Linked DNA regions of Actinospica robiniae DSM 44927. The protein of the gene in region 2 interacts with the protein of the main gene of each other region in a pairwise test. Links are inferred from orthologs where the notes say so. Each region holds a gene or a part of one and is shown on either strand. Other genes may lie near its edges.

Evidence for each region. Proteins that work in one complex are often made in the same cells at the same time.
Region 1: the proteins of ACTRO_RS07510 (region 2) and paaC interact in binary tests that used the Escherichia coli proteins (3 or more experiments, as listed by UniProt). The link is inferred for Actinospica robiniae DSM 44927 from one-to-one orthologs.

What each region holds. Positions count from the first base shown.
Region 1 is NZ_KI632511.1:4,704,320-4,709,688, forward strand. What follows is about bases 1-3,000. They hold paaC (1,2-phenylacetyl-CoA epoxidase subunit PaaC), read right to left. Parts: upstream 1,894-3,000; coding sequence 1,108-1,893; downstream 1-1,107. Other genes in these bases: ACTRO_RS19895 (2Fe-2S iron-sulfur cluster-binding protein), read right to left, coding at 1-513; paaD (1,2-phenylacetyl-CoA epoxidase subunit PaaD), read right to left, coding at 587-1,108; paaB (1,2-phenylacetyl-CoA epoxidase subunit PaaB), read right to left, coding at 1,890-2,177; paaA (1,2-phenylacetyl-CoA epoxidase subunit PaaA), read right to left, coding at 2,174-3,000. In the rest of the region: more of paaA, read right to left, coding at 3,001-3,136; ACTRO_RS19920 (DUF4232 domain-containing protein), read left to right, coding at 3,420-4,136; hisN (histidinol-phosphatase), read left to right, coding at 4,239-5,048; ACTRO_RS44910 (DedA family protein), read left to right, coding at 5,052-5,369. UniProt on the Escherichia coli protein: Component of 1,2-phenylacetyl-CoA epoxidase multicomponent enzyme system which catalyzes the reduction of phenylacetyl-CoA (PA-CoA) to form 1,2-epoxyphenylacetyl-CoA. The subunit C may be essential for structural integrity of the alpha subunit.
Region 2 is NZ_KI632511.1:1,737,612-1,745,349, forward strand. What follows is about bases 2,801-5,800. They hold ACTRO_RS07510 (response regulator), read left to right. Parts: upstream 2,801-3,934; coding sequence 3,935-4,666; downstream 4,667-5,800. Other genes in these bases: ACTRO_RS07505 (ATP-binding protein), read left to right, coding at 2,801-3,938; ACTRO_RS48775 (substrate-binding domain-containing protein), read right to left, coding at 4,827-5,009; ACTRO_RS07520 (COG4705 family protein), read left to right, coding at 5,316-5,800. Outside these bases: ACTRO_RS07490 (ABC transporter substrate-binding protein), read right to left, coding at 1-346; ACTRO_RS07495 (ABC transporter permease), read right to left, coding at 411-1,298; ACTRO_RS07500 (ABC transporter ATP-binding protein), read right to left, coding at 1,295-2,125; more of ACTRO_RS07505, read left to right, coding at 2,331-2,800; more of ACTRO_RS07520, read left to right, coding at 5,801-6,245; ACTRO_RS46985 (substrate-binding domain-containing protein), read left to right, coding at 6,335-6,601; ACTRO_RS07530 (M56 family metallopeptidase), read right to left, coding at 6,609-7,568; ACTRO_RS07535 (BlaI/MecI/CopY family transcriptional regulator), read right to left, coding at 7,578-7,738. UniProt on the Escherichia coli protein: Member of the two-component regulatory system DpiA/DpiB, which is essential for expression of citrate-specific fermentation genes and genes involved in plasmid inheritance.

The sequences.
Region 1 (5,369 bases), 3.0 Mb from region 2 along the record:
CGCGAGGTCCTCGAGGAACATCACATCCGCGGTGGTCCGGTTGCCGAAGATTATGCTCACCCTCGAATCCCGGTCGTGCGCGAGACGGTCGGCGAGGATCGCGTACACCGGCGTGATCCCACTGCCCGCGACGATCGCCACGTGGTGGGTGCCAGGCTCCGGATACGCGTGGAAGCGGCCGGTCGGCGTGAGCGTGTCGAGCCGATCGCCAACGGCCAGCTTGCGCACCGCGTAGTCGCCGAAGCCGCCAGCCACGGACCGCTTGACCGCGATCTGCAACGTGGTCGGGGGATGCTCGGTCGGCGGGGCACACAGCGAGTAGGAACGTCGCAGTTCCTTGCCTTCACCGTCGTGTCCGTCGGCCGGCACCCGATACCGCACGGTGACGTGCTGACCAGCCACGTAACGATAGTCCTCGGCCAGCTCCGGTGGCACTTCGAGGAAGATCCGCACCGCGTCGGGAGTGAAGGGATCGAGGGCTGATACGCGCAACGGGTGGAACTGCAGACTCATGCTGCCACCTCGCCGGCGCTCGGCAGGCCCATGCGCCCGGACGCTGCGCTCATCGATTCGCTCGCAAGCTCGCTCATGACCGCACCGCCGGGAACGGCTCCCCGCAGGACGAGCAGCGCCGCAGCTCTTGGCACGGGCTCGCGCCGAACCGGCTGAGCAGCGCGGTCTCGATGCCGCCGCAGTTCGGACAGCGCACGCCGAGGCTTAGCGGGGTGACGGTGTGGTCGGGCGATCCGAGTGCGGACGGTGAAAACACAGGTGTATCAGCGTTCTCTATCAGGCGCGGCGGGGCGATGCCGGCCTCGGCCAGCTTCTCCCGGCCCCGCTCGGTGATGGCGGCCGGAGTCCAGGGCGGATCGAGCCGCAGCTCGACCGCCTCGACCCGGTAGCCGTGTGCGGTCAGCACCTCGGCCACGTCGGCGCGCATCGCCTCGATGGCCGGGCAGCCGAGGTAGGTGGGGGTGATGGCGACCCGGACGGTCTGGTCGGCGCCGGTCGTGACATCGCGCACGATCCCGAGGTCCCCCAGCGTCACCCAGGGCATCTCCGGGTCGGGTACGTCCTCGACCAGCTCCCACGCGGTCCGCGTGACCATCACCAGGTCGCCCCCGGGTGCGCGCGGTAGACCGACTGCATCTCCGCGAGCAGGTAGCTCAGCGCCTCGGTGTGCACGCCGGCACGCCCGCCGGACGGGCGCCACGTGCCGCTCGGCGCGGTGCCGAGGGTGGCCTGGGCAAGGACCTCATCGACTTGTTCGTGCCAAGGACCGGCCAGCGACTCGGGGTCCGGCACCAAGCCCTCCGCCGCGAGCGCGCTCACGCCCTCGTCGAGGGCGAACAGCTCGGCGGTGTACGGCCACAGTTCGCTCAGCGCGGCGGCGGCGCGGTCATGGCTTTCCTCCGTGCCGTCACCCAGCCGCAGCGTCCAAGTCGCCGCGTACTCGTGGTGGTAGCCCACCTCGATCAGGGCCTTCGCGGCGAACGCGGCCAGCTCGCTGTCGGTCGACGCGGTGAGGCCTGAGAAGAGCAGGCGCTGGTACGTGCTGAAGAACAGCAGCCGCAGGACGGTGTGGGCGAAGTCGCCGTTAGGCAGCTCGGCCAGCAGACTATTGCGATACTCGCGGTCGGTGCGCTGGTAGGCGAGTTCGTCCTCGGACAGGCCACTCGAGCGGCCGGCCATGCCGAGCAGGAAGCGCGCCTGGCCCAGCTGATCCAGCGCGATGTTGGCGAGCGCGACCTCTTCCTCGAGGTCAGGGGCGCGAGTGAGCCATTCCGTGAGCCGGTGCGAGCTGATCAACGCGTCGTCACCGAGAGCGAGCGCGTAGCCGTCCAGCGGCTTCAGCGTCTTGGTCAGCGCCGTCAGCGCCCGCGCATTGGTCACAGCCCTCGCACCTCCTTCGGCAACTCATAGTAAGTCGGATACCGGTAGTCCTTGTCCCGTGCTGGTGTGAAATACGGCTCTTTCTCCCCGGGGTCGCTCGCCGAGACGGCCCCCGACGGGACCACCCAGATCGACACACCTTCGCCGCGCCGGGTGTAGAGATCGCGGGCACGGCGCAGCGCCACCTCGGCATCCGGTGCGTGCAGCGAGCCGACGTGCTGGTGGGACAAGCCCCGGCGGGCCCGGACGAAGACCTCCCAGAGGTCGAACAGATCGCCGGTCATCGGTTCGTTCCCTCCATGTGCCGAGCAGCCGCGGCGTCGCCGCGCTTGGCCTGGTAGGCCGCCGCCGCGTCGCGTACCCACTGCCCGTCCCGGTGCGCCTCGGTCCGGCGCTCGATGCGCTGCCGGTTGCACGGACCGTCGCCGTCGAGCACGGCCTTGAACTCGGACCAGTCGATCTCGCCGTACTCGTAGTGCCCGGTCTCCTCGTTCCAGCGCAGGTCGGAGTCGGGCAGCGACAGCCCGAGGATCGCGGCCTGGGGCACGCACAGGTCGACGAAGCGCTGACGAAGCTCGTCATTCGAGTGCCGCTTGATCTTCCAGGCAGCCGACCGGCTGGAATGCGTCGAGGCACCGTCCGGCGGCCCGAACATCATCAGCGACGGCCACCACCAGCGGTCCACCGCGTCCTGGGCCATGGCCCGCTGCGACTCGGTGCCGTTCGCCAGCGTGTGCAGCGACTCGTAGCCCTGCCGCTGGTGGAAGGACTCCTCCTGGCAGATGCGCACCATGGCGCGGGCGTAGGGCCCGTAGGAGCAACGGGTCAGCGGGATCTGGTTGACGATCGCCGCGCCGTCCACCAGCCAGCCGATCGCGCCGACGTCCGCCCAGCTCAGCGTGGGGTAATTGAAGATCGAGGAGTAGCGCTGACGGCCGGTGTGCAGCGCGTCGAGCAGTTCGCTGCGGGACACGCCGAGCGTCTCCGCCGCGGCGTAGAGGTAGAGCCCGTGCCCGGCCTCGTCCTGCACCTTGGCCAGCAGGATCGCCTTGCGCCGGAGCGAGGGGGCCCGGGTGAGCCAGTTGCCCTCCGGCTGCATGCCCATGATCTCCGAGTGCGCGTGCTGGGCGATCTGCCGGATCAGCGTGGCGCGGTAGGCCTCGGGCATCTCGTCGCGCGGCTCGATCCGCTCGTCCGCAGCGAGCAACGCGTCGAACCGCGTCTCGCTGGTCATGGTGGTCATGGATCCTCCTAGCCGACGGCCAGCTAGCCGACCGAACGTTCGGTTTCAGTGTCCTCGCGCCGAGCCGCCACGTCAATGCGCCGCGGCCCTGCGGCACAAGCCGATGCGCTCCCGTCCTCGCCTCCGCACACCCTTATCGAATCGCAACTGATCCAGGCGGAAAACCGCCAACCGGCGCATGCGCCGGGCACTCTCTGGATACAGGCGTCGCACAATGCGTCGCCATCGTGATCCGCCGTTCGGGGACCACGCGGGGTCGAGAAGGGAAGCAGTGGAACCGATCATGAACATCGACCGCTTCGTCAAGGCCCGGCGCGCCGGGTTCGGCCTCGGTGCGCTGGCATGCACCCTGGCGCTGTGCACCGGCTGCGTCGGAGCCTCCACCACCGGCACCGGCTCCACCACGGGCGGCGGCGCCGCGACGACGACCAGTTCGAGCGGCGGATCCGGCAGCACCACGCAGGCCGGCGGCGGGGCGAGCCCGTCCGGCGCGGGCGCGACCAGTGCGAACAGCGGCGGCGGGGGCGGGGGCCAGGCGACGGCCAACACCGCGTCGAGCACCTGCTCGGTGCGCTACCTCAACGGCACCGTCGGCGCCTCGCAGGGCACAGCCGGCTCGGTCTACGTCAACATCGTGTTCAAGAACCTCAACACCACGGCCTGCACGCTCTACGGCTACCCCGGCGTGTCGTTCGGCAAGGGCGGTCCCGGCACCGGCGCCACGCTGACCCAGGTCGGCGCCCCGGCGGACAAGAACGCCGCCGTGGCCAAGAAGGTGATCACCCTCCAGCCCGGAGGCTACGCGTACGCCATCCTCCAGGTCGGCGACGCGGGCAACTACCCGTCGGCCACCTGCACCCCCACGCCGACCACTTATCTGATGGTCTATCCGCCGAACACGACCAACCAGCTCTACATCCCCTACAAGTCCACCGCCTGCGCTTCGATGAGCGTCGTGACGATGCACGTGGAGGCCGTGGAGGCGGGCACCGGCAGCTGAGGCCGGCCCGGTCCGGCTGGATCCAGCCGAATCCAGCCGGAGGCGGGGCACCGGGCGTCTGCGGCGACGCCCGGTGCGCCTCGTTGACGGTACGTTGGAGCCGTGACGGGATACGACGACGACCTCAGGCTGGCCCACGTGCTGGCGGATCAGGCCGACGAACTGACCATGCGGCGGTTCAAGGCGCTGGATCTGAAGGTGGAGACCAAGCCTGACCTCTCGCCGGTCAGCGACGCCGACCGCGCAGTGGAGGAGCTGCTGCGCGGCGCGCTCGGCCGTTCCCGACCCCGCGACGCGATGCTGGGCGAGGAGTTCGGGTCGGCCGCCGGCCGCGCCGACGGCCGACGCAGCTGGATCATCGACCCGATCGACGGCACCAAGAACTACGTGCGCGGCGTCCCCGTGTGGGCAACGCTGATCGCGCTCATGGAAGACGGCATGCCGGTGGCCGGCGTGGTCTCCGCACCCGCCCTCGGCCGCCGCTGGTGGGCCTCGCGCGGGTCCGGTGCGTACACCGGCCGGTCGCTGTCCCGTGCCACCAGGCTGCAAGTCTCGCAGGTCAAGGAGCTCAAGGACGCGTCGTTCGCGTACTCCTCAGTGATCTCGTGGGAGGAATACGGCAACCTCGAGGGCTTCCTCGCCCTCTCCCGCGCCTGCTGGCGCACCCGCGCGTACGGCGACTTCTGGTCGCACATGCTGGTGGCTGAGGGCGCCGTGGACATCGCAGCCGAACCCGAGCTGTCGCTGTGGGACACGGCCGCCCCGGCGATAGTGGTCATGGAGGCCGGCGGACGCTTCAGCGCCACCGACGGCAACCCGTCCCCCGCCGCCGGCTCCGGACTGAGCTCGAACGGGCTGCTGCATGAAGCGCTGCTGGCCTACCTCGGCGACGAGGACGCGGGGGCGGTGTAACACGTGCTGAACGCGATCATCAACCATCTGCTGGTGTTCAGCGGCTGGTCCGCGATCCTCCTGGTCTTCCTGCTCCCGGCGCTGGAGTCCTCGGTCTTCCTCGGCTTCGTGATCCCCGGCGAGACCGCGGTGGTCGTCGGCGGATTCCTGGCGTACGAGCACAAAGTCTCCCTCGCCGCGATCCTGGCCGCCGGCATCCTCGGCGCCATCGTCGGCGACTCGATCGGCTTCGCCGTGGGCGAGCGCTGGGGCGACAGCCTGCTCGCCCGCCTGCCGAAGCGCCTCATCAAGCCCGAGCACGTGACCCAGGGCAAGCAGATG
Region 2 (7,738 bases):
TGTCCTGCACAGCCTTGCCCTTGGACTGGAAGTCGATGGCGTGGATGTACCAGGCGCCGGCCATTTCCACCTGTCCCGAGGCCATCGCGTCTTCGGCGCCGACTCCCCCGTTGACCTCGGTGGTGAGCACCATGTTGACGCCGTACTTCTTGTAGAAGCCGAGCTGCTGGGCGAGTTCGTAAGGCAGGTAGATCTGCTTGTCGATTCCGCCGACCATGAGGGTGACGGTCGGAAGCGCCGCGCTGCCGCCGGAACCGGAGCCCGAGCCGGAGCTCGAGCAGGCAGTGAGCGTACCGGTCAGGGCGAGGGCGCCGGCGGCGGCACCGGTGAGGGTCCTTCTGAGCATGGCAAAGCCTTTCCATGTCTTCGTTGACGGGTAACGGGGTGGAACGCTGACCCGGGGCCGCGGTTCAGATCGCGGCGGCCTCGGACGGGGAGGGCGGGCGCCACGAGAGCAGGCGGCGCTCGACGCGGGTGAGCAGGAGCTCGACGACGAGCGTGATCGCGGCGATGACGAACATCGTGGCGAACACCCCGTCCGGGTTGAACTGGTTCTGCGCGGTGGCGATGACCAGGCCGAGGCCCTTCTGCGCGCCGAGCATCTCGCCGACGATCGCCCCGACGATGGCGAATCCGAAGGCCGTGTGGAGGCTCGCGATGATCCAGGTGAGCGCCGAGGGCAGGGTCACGTCGCGGACGATGCGCAGCTTGGAGGCGCCGAGTACCCGCGCGTTGTTGAGGATGTTGCGGTCGACCTCGCGCACGCCCTGGAACGCGTTGAAGAAGACCACGAAGAACACCAGTACCGCTGCCAGCAGGATCTTCGGCGTCGGACCGAGGCCGAAGGCGACGAGGAAGATCGAGCCGAGCACGATGCGCGGAATGGCGTTCATGATCTTGATGTACGGGCCGATGACCTTGGCCAGGAAGGGGCTCACGCCCAGGCCTACGCCGAACACGATGCCACCGGCGGTACCGACCAGGAAGCCGAAGACCGCCTCGCGCAGCGTCGTGAAGATCTGCGACCAGTACGAGCCGAACTCGGTCGCCTGGTCGCCCTGGGCGAAGTAGTCCCTCAGCTGCTTGGCGATGCCGCTCGGCTGGCCGAAGAAGAACGGATCGACGACCTTCCAGGCGGTCAGGAGCTGCCAGGAGCCGATGACGAAGACGGCGAGGACGATCTGCGCGGCCAGCACCCGCAATCTGCGCGTGCGCGCGATGCGGCGGCCGGGATTCGTCTTGCCCACCTCGAAGGACGGCACGACCTGGCTTTCGAGTCGGGGGGCGTGGTGGCTCATGCTGCGGCTCCTGCCGTGCGGGCGTATGCGAGCTCGACTTCTTCGCGCAGGGACTGCCAGATCTGCCGGTGCAACTCGAGGAATTCGGGCTGGAACCGGATGTCCTGGACGGCGCCGCGCGGGCGTGGCAGGTCGATGTCATAGACCGCCTTCACCGACCCCGGCGAGGAGGTCATCACCACGACTCGGTCGGCCAGAGCCACGGCTTCCTCGAGATCGTGCGTGATGAACAGCACCGAAGGACGTAACTGCTCCCACAGGCCGAGCAGCTCGGTCTGCATGATCGCTTTGGTCTGCACGTCGAGAGCGCCGAAAGGCTCGTCCATGAGCAGGATCCGGGGCTCGTTGATCAACGCCGCCGCCATGGCGACGCGCTTGCGCATCCCGCCGGAGAGCTGGTGCGGGTGCCGGTCCTCGAAGCCGGCCAGGCCGACCCGGCGCACCCAGTCGCGCGCGGACGCTTCCGCTTCGCGCTTGGGCACACCGCGGAAGCTGGGGCCGAGCGCGACGTTGCCGAGCACGGTCTTCCACGGCAGCAGGGCATCGGCCTGGAACATGAAGCTCACACCGTCGGCGATGCCCTCGACCGCGCGCCCGCCGACGCGGACCGTGCCCTCGCTGGGCCGGTCGAGTCCGGAGACCAGGCCCAGCGTGGTGGACTTCCCGCAGCCGGTCGGCCCGACCACCGCGCAGAACTGACCCGGTTCCACGTCGAAGGTCACGTCGTGGATCGCGGTGAAAATCGAGCCGTCCGGAGTGAGGAAACGTTTCGTCACGCCGGCGATCTCGATCCGGGCGCCGGGTCCCGCGGATGTCGTCGCGGTCATCTCGGATCGCCTCCTGTCTTCATTGATCGGGGAGGCCACACGCTAGGAGCGGCGGATCGGGGTTGTCTCGCTTGTGGTCGTAACTCGCGTTCCCCGCGTTTCCCCGGGTTTTGTGCATTGAGTTCACGGAATATCGGATAACGGATTGAATGCTTTTCCCGGATTTCCTTGCCCGGCCATAGGCGCCGCTTCCACAATCCTTCAGGTGCGACGAGGCGCGATGCGCAGGCTCTCCAGCCAGATCTTCGTCGGCCAGGTGGCGATCCTGGTCGCGACGGTCCTGGTGGGATTCGTCCTGTTCGCGCGGGAGGAACGCACACAACTCGATTGGCAGGCCGGACAGCAGGCCGTATCCATCGCCGAGACCACCGCCGACATCGACGCGGTCGGCGCGTGCTTGGAGGCGGCAGCGCCGCCGTGCGGCGACGAGGAGCAGCGGATCGCCGAGCGCGTGACCCAGTCGACCGGTGCCGCGTACGTGGTGGTCATCGACATGAACCGGGTCCGCCACTCGCATCCCAATCCTGCGCTGATCGGCAAGCAGGTCTCCGAACCGGTCGTTGCCGAGGACGGCAAGGTGCACGTCGTGACCGACGACGGCAGCCTCGGCCGCTCGGCCGACGCCCTGGTTCCGCTGTATGCCCCGGACGGCACGTTGGTCGGGGAGGTATCGGTGGGGATTCTGGAGAGCAAGATCTCCACAACGCTCTGGCGTGTCCTTCCGCCCTACGTCCTGTGGTTCGCCCTCGCCCTGGTGATGGGTGCGTTCGCCTCTTGGCTGCTCTCCCGTCGGCTCAGGCGGCGCACGTTCGGGCTCGAGCTCGACGAGATCGCAAAACTGCTGCTGGAGCGTGAGGCCGTGCTGCACGGCATCCGCGAGGGCATGATCGCGTTCGACCGGGCCGGGCGGATCACCATGGTCAACGACGAGGCGCGACGGCTGCTCGAGCTCGGCTCGAACGGTGTGGGCAGCTGGATCGAGGACGTGGTGGCGCCCGGACGGCTGCGTGAAGTGCTCTCCGGCGCGATCGACGGCAGGGACGAGGTCGTACTCACCGACGCCTACTGCCTGACCGTCAATCGGATGCCGGTCGTGCTCGGCGGCCGCCTGCACGGCTCGGTGGTCACTTTGCGCGATCGTACCGAGCTGGCCGGCCTGCTGCGCGAGCTCGACAGCGTGCGCGGATTGACCGACGCGCTACGGGCGCAGCAGCACGAGTTCTCCAATCGCATGCACATCGTCGCGGGCCTGCTCGAACTCGGCGAGGCCGAAGAGGCGCTGCACTATCTGACCGATCTGAGCCTTGCGCAGACCGAGGTCGCCGAGCGGCTTCGAGCCAGGATCGGCGCCCCGCTGATCGTCGGGCTGCTCTTGGCGAAGGCGACGGTCGCCGCCGAGCGTGGGATCGAGCTCGAGGTGGCCGACGAATCGTGGCTGGGTGAGGTTCCGGGTAAGACGCAGGCATTGACCACGATCCTGGGAAATCTGATCGACAACGCCCTCGACGCGGTCGGGTCCCGCGGATATCCGGCAGACCGTCCGGGACGAGTGCGGGTGCTCCTCGTCGAGGACAGGGGACGCATCACGATCGAGGTCGCGGACAACGGTCCGGGCATTGCGGCCGAGGACGTCGACGCGGTGTTCCTGGACGGATTCTCGACGAAGCCTCAGTCAGGGTCCCTGCGCCGCGGGTTGGGCCTGGCACTTGTCCACCGCATCGTCCAGCGGCTCGGCGGGACGATCTCGGTCAGCGTGGGGCCGGGCGCGACGTTCGAGGTCGGCATCCCGGCGGAAGTGGCGGTGTTGGTGTGACGGCCCTGGAGGAGACGACGGCTACCGAAGGAATCAGAACCCTGGTCGTCGATGACGACTTCCGTGTCGCCCGTATCCACGCCGCATTCGTCGAGAAGACCGAGGGGTTCCGCGTCGTAGGAGCAGCCCACAGCGCGGCTCAAGCGCTCGAGTCCATCGACGAACTACGGCCGGAGCTTGTGCTGATGGACGTGTACCTGCCCGACGGCGACGGCATCAGCGTCGTACGCGGCCTGGTGGAGCGGGCCGAGCATCCCGACTTCATCGTCATCACCGCCGCCCGCGACGTCACGACAGTGCGCGCCGCGATGCAGATCGGCGCCGTGCACTATCTCGTCAAGCCGTTCGGATACGACGCGCTACGCGAGCGGCTCGAGTCGTACCGCAACCTGCGTGAACGCATCGCCGGGCTCGGACCGGAGGCCGACCAGCCCGAGGTGGACGCCCTCTTCGGCCTGTTGCGCGGTCCGGTCCCGTCGAGCGAGCCGGCGCCGGGCCACAGTGCGCCGACGCTGGAGCTCGTCCGCGACGCTGTGCGCGCCGCCCACGGGGATGTGTCGGCGAGCGAAGTGGCTGCGCAAGTGGGGATCAGCCGGCCCACGGCACAGCGGTATCTCAGCCATTTGGCCCGAAACGGGATGGTCCGCATCCAGCTGAAGTACGGCTCCACGGGCCGTCCGGAACACAGGTACGCGATGCCTGAGGCAAGCCCCACGGCGAAGCGTTGATCCCCTCCTCGCTCAGGCTACGGCGACGCCCGTCGCCGTTGGGATCGACCGGCGCGTTCAGACGCATTCGCGCTCGACCACGCGTCCCCCTTCCGGCGTCAGGCCCTCGGCGGCCAGCCCGAGCAGGTTGCGGGCCGCGAGACGCCCGTATACCTCGGCGTCAGTATGCACGGAGGTCAGCGCCGGCGAGGTCTCCCGGGACGGCCAAGCCCTGGTCGTGTGCCGCGCTCAGTGCGCGAAGCGCGATCACGTCGGAGAACGCGGCGATCGCGGTGACGGCCGGGCTCACGCAGGACGCGACGGTGCTGGGCTGGCCCTGACCGTCGCACACGTGCAAGTTCATGCCTGCGGAGGCCACGGACGCGGCTACCGCAACCACCACAGATGTCAGCCGACGTTGCCTGATAAGCGTCATTGCTCATGCCTCCCTAGGCAGTTCACTTGGCGGAGAGGCTGAACACGCGGAGCGATCATAGATAGGGCCTTCACGTACAACTAAGCTTGCGCGGGCCTCCACGGTCGGCTGCAAAACCGCGCCTGGACCCTCCGCGATCGCACGGCCCGCGTCGGCGGAACTGAAGCCGCCGATAGCGCGTCTTCCCGCACGATAAGATTTACAACTATGTAGATATCATGCGGAGGTTGAGGCGTGAGCCGGGACGAGTGGCGGCAGGCGGACGTGGCCGGACCGGCGCTGTGGCGCCCGCCACAGCCGACCGGGCGAGCGGCCGGGCAGCCGTCCGGGCCGGCGGTCGAGGGCACCGGCTGCGGCGCACTGCGCGTACCCGAAGTCGCGCTCGCCTTCTGGATCGTCAAAGCCTTATCCACCGCGCTGGGCGAGAGCGCATCGGACGCACTGGTCAACTCCTCGCTCGGAGCCCAGATCGCGGTAGTGCTCGGCTTCTTCGCCTTCCTCGCCGCACTCATCATCCAGTTCAAACAGGCCCGCTACCGGGCCTGGCCCTACTGGACCTGCGTCGCCATGGTCGGGGTGTTCGGCACCATGGCCGCCGACGTGATGCACGTCGCCCTGCACGTGCCGTATACCGCCTCCAGCATCTTCTACGCGCTCGTACTCGCAGCCGTATTCACCGCCTGGCGCCGCACCGAGCACACCCTCGACATCCACAGCATCAACACCCCACGCCGCGAAGCGTTCTACTGGGCCGCGGTCGTCGCGACCTTCGCCATGGGCACCGCCATCGGCGACTTCACCGCAGTCACCCTCAAACTCGGCTACTGGCCCTCCGCAGCACTGTTCGCCGGACTCATCCTCATCCCCCTGACCGCATGGAAAACACGACACGCCAACCCAGTGCTCTGCTTCTGGTCGGCATACGTGCTCACCCGACCACTCGGCGCCTCGATCGCCGACGGCCTCGGCAAACCGAAGAACCTCAGCGGCATGGGCCTCGGCGACGGACCGGTCACCGCCGCACTCACCCTCCTCATCGCCCTCGCCGTCACCTACCTCGCCACCACGAAGAAAGACGTGCAGCACACGGATGCCGCTGCACGCACGGCTGGAACTGCGGCACGTGACCCGGGCCGCCGAGCAATGCCACATGAAGGGCATTGATATCGGCGCCCTGGGCCTTCGCGCTGCCAGACAAGCCGTCACCCGTTGTCGACGCCCGGCTTGGATTTTCCACCGAGGCGGGTGCGCTCTTGGGCCTCCAGCCTCTGATACGCCTGTCCCTCCCGTCGAACGGCTTAGCCGGCGAGGAAGTGATGCGGGCCTTCCGCGTCGCCGAGGACGTGGCGGTGATCGGATTCGACGCCGGCGAGCACGGCGCCCTTTTCCAGCCCTCGCTCACCAGCGTCCACATCGATGCGGAGGCTCACGGCCGCGCCGCCGCCAGACACATCCTCGGCCTGGACCTCACCAGGCTTGCCTTCGGCGCCGGTCACCTGGTCCTACGAGAATCCACCTGAGCCCCGTTCACCTTCGCGCCCGTTCGATGTGGGCAAGCGCGATCAGTTCATGCAGGTCGTTCGCCGCTTCCAGCGCACAGAAGGCGGCAAGGGCCATCACAGCGAGAGCCGCGATGAGCGCGATCACGCTGGAACGCGGAGTCGGGCTGAGCAGCGCCGCAACCCGACGAGGCACCGGGCCGGCACCATCGAGTCGCAAGTCGCCGGTGCGGCTGAGTACGGCTCCCATCGCCAACAATGGATTCCGGCTGGGCCTGGTCCGCTTGGTCGCGATCGCTGCCGCGGCGATGGCGGCGGCCACCTGCCGACGATCGCCGATCTCACGGGCGGCATGCTCGTCGGCCCAGCGCTCGAGCGCGAAGTCGACCGCGACAGCCAACGGACGCACGAGCGGGTTGGCGGCCGCGGCCAGACGCACGGCAGTGCCGAAGACATAGTGCCGACCACCCAAATGCGCCTGCTCGTGGGCCAGCAGCGCCCGTCGGCCAGGCTCGTCGAGCGCGGCGAGCATCCCGGTGGAGACCACGATCCGCCCCGGGCGCCCGGGAACCGTATAAGCGTCCGCGGCATCGTCTTCGGTGATCACGAGATCATGTCGGCCAGGCAGAGCTCTGGCGTGCCCGAACGCCGCTGCCAGGGCGCGGATGCGGGCGACGGCGAACGCGATCGTGCCCAGAAGTGCGGCGCCGAAGAGGATCCCCGCGCACACCGCGACCAAGCCCGACGTCGGGTCGGTGGTTCCGACGACCCTTCTCGACAGATGCGCGAGCCGGGCAAGCACCGGAACGCGAACGAGTGCCGCGATCACCAGGAGGCCCAGTGCGCCGCAGCTCGTGCCCGCGAGAGCCACCGCGGCGCCGCTGAGGACCCAGGCCGCGTGGCGCGGATGCAATCGGGCGGTGGCCAGCCTCGCCAATGGCAGGGCCGCAAGCGGAAACACCAGTGTGACGTAGACGAACACGCGCATGGATCGCCCTCAGCCGAGGTCGGGAGACGAAGTCGGGGTTCGCAGATCGAGCAGATCCCGCAGAAGCTGTTCGTCGTGATCGGGAAGGTCCTCGACGAAGCGGGAGAGCACCGCGCCGCGGTCGGCGACGGCGTCGAGCAGGGCCGTCAATCGCCGGGCAGCGAGTCCGG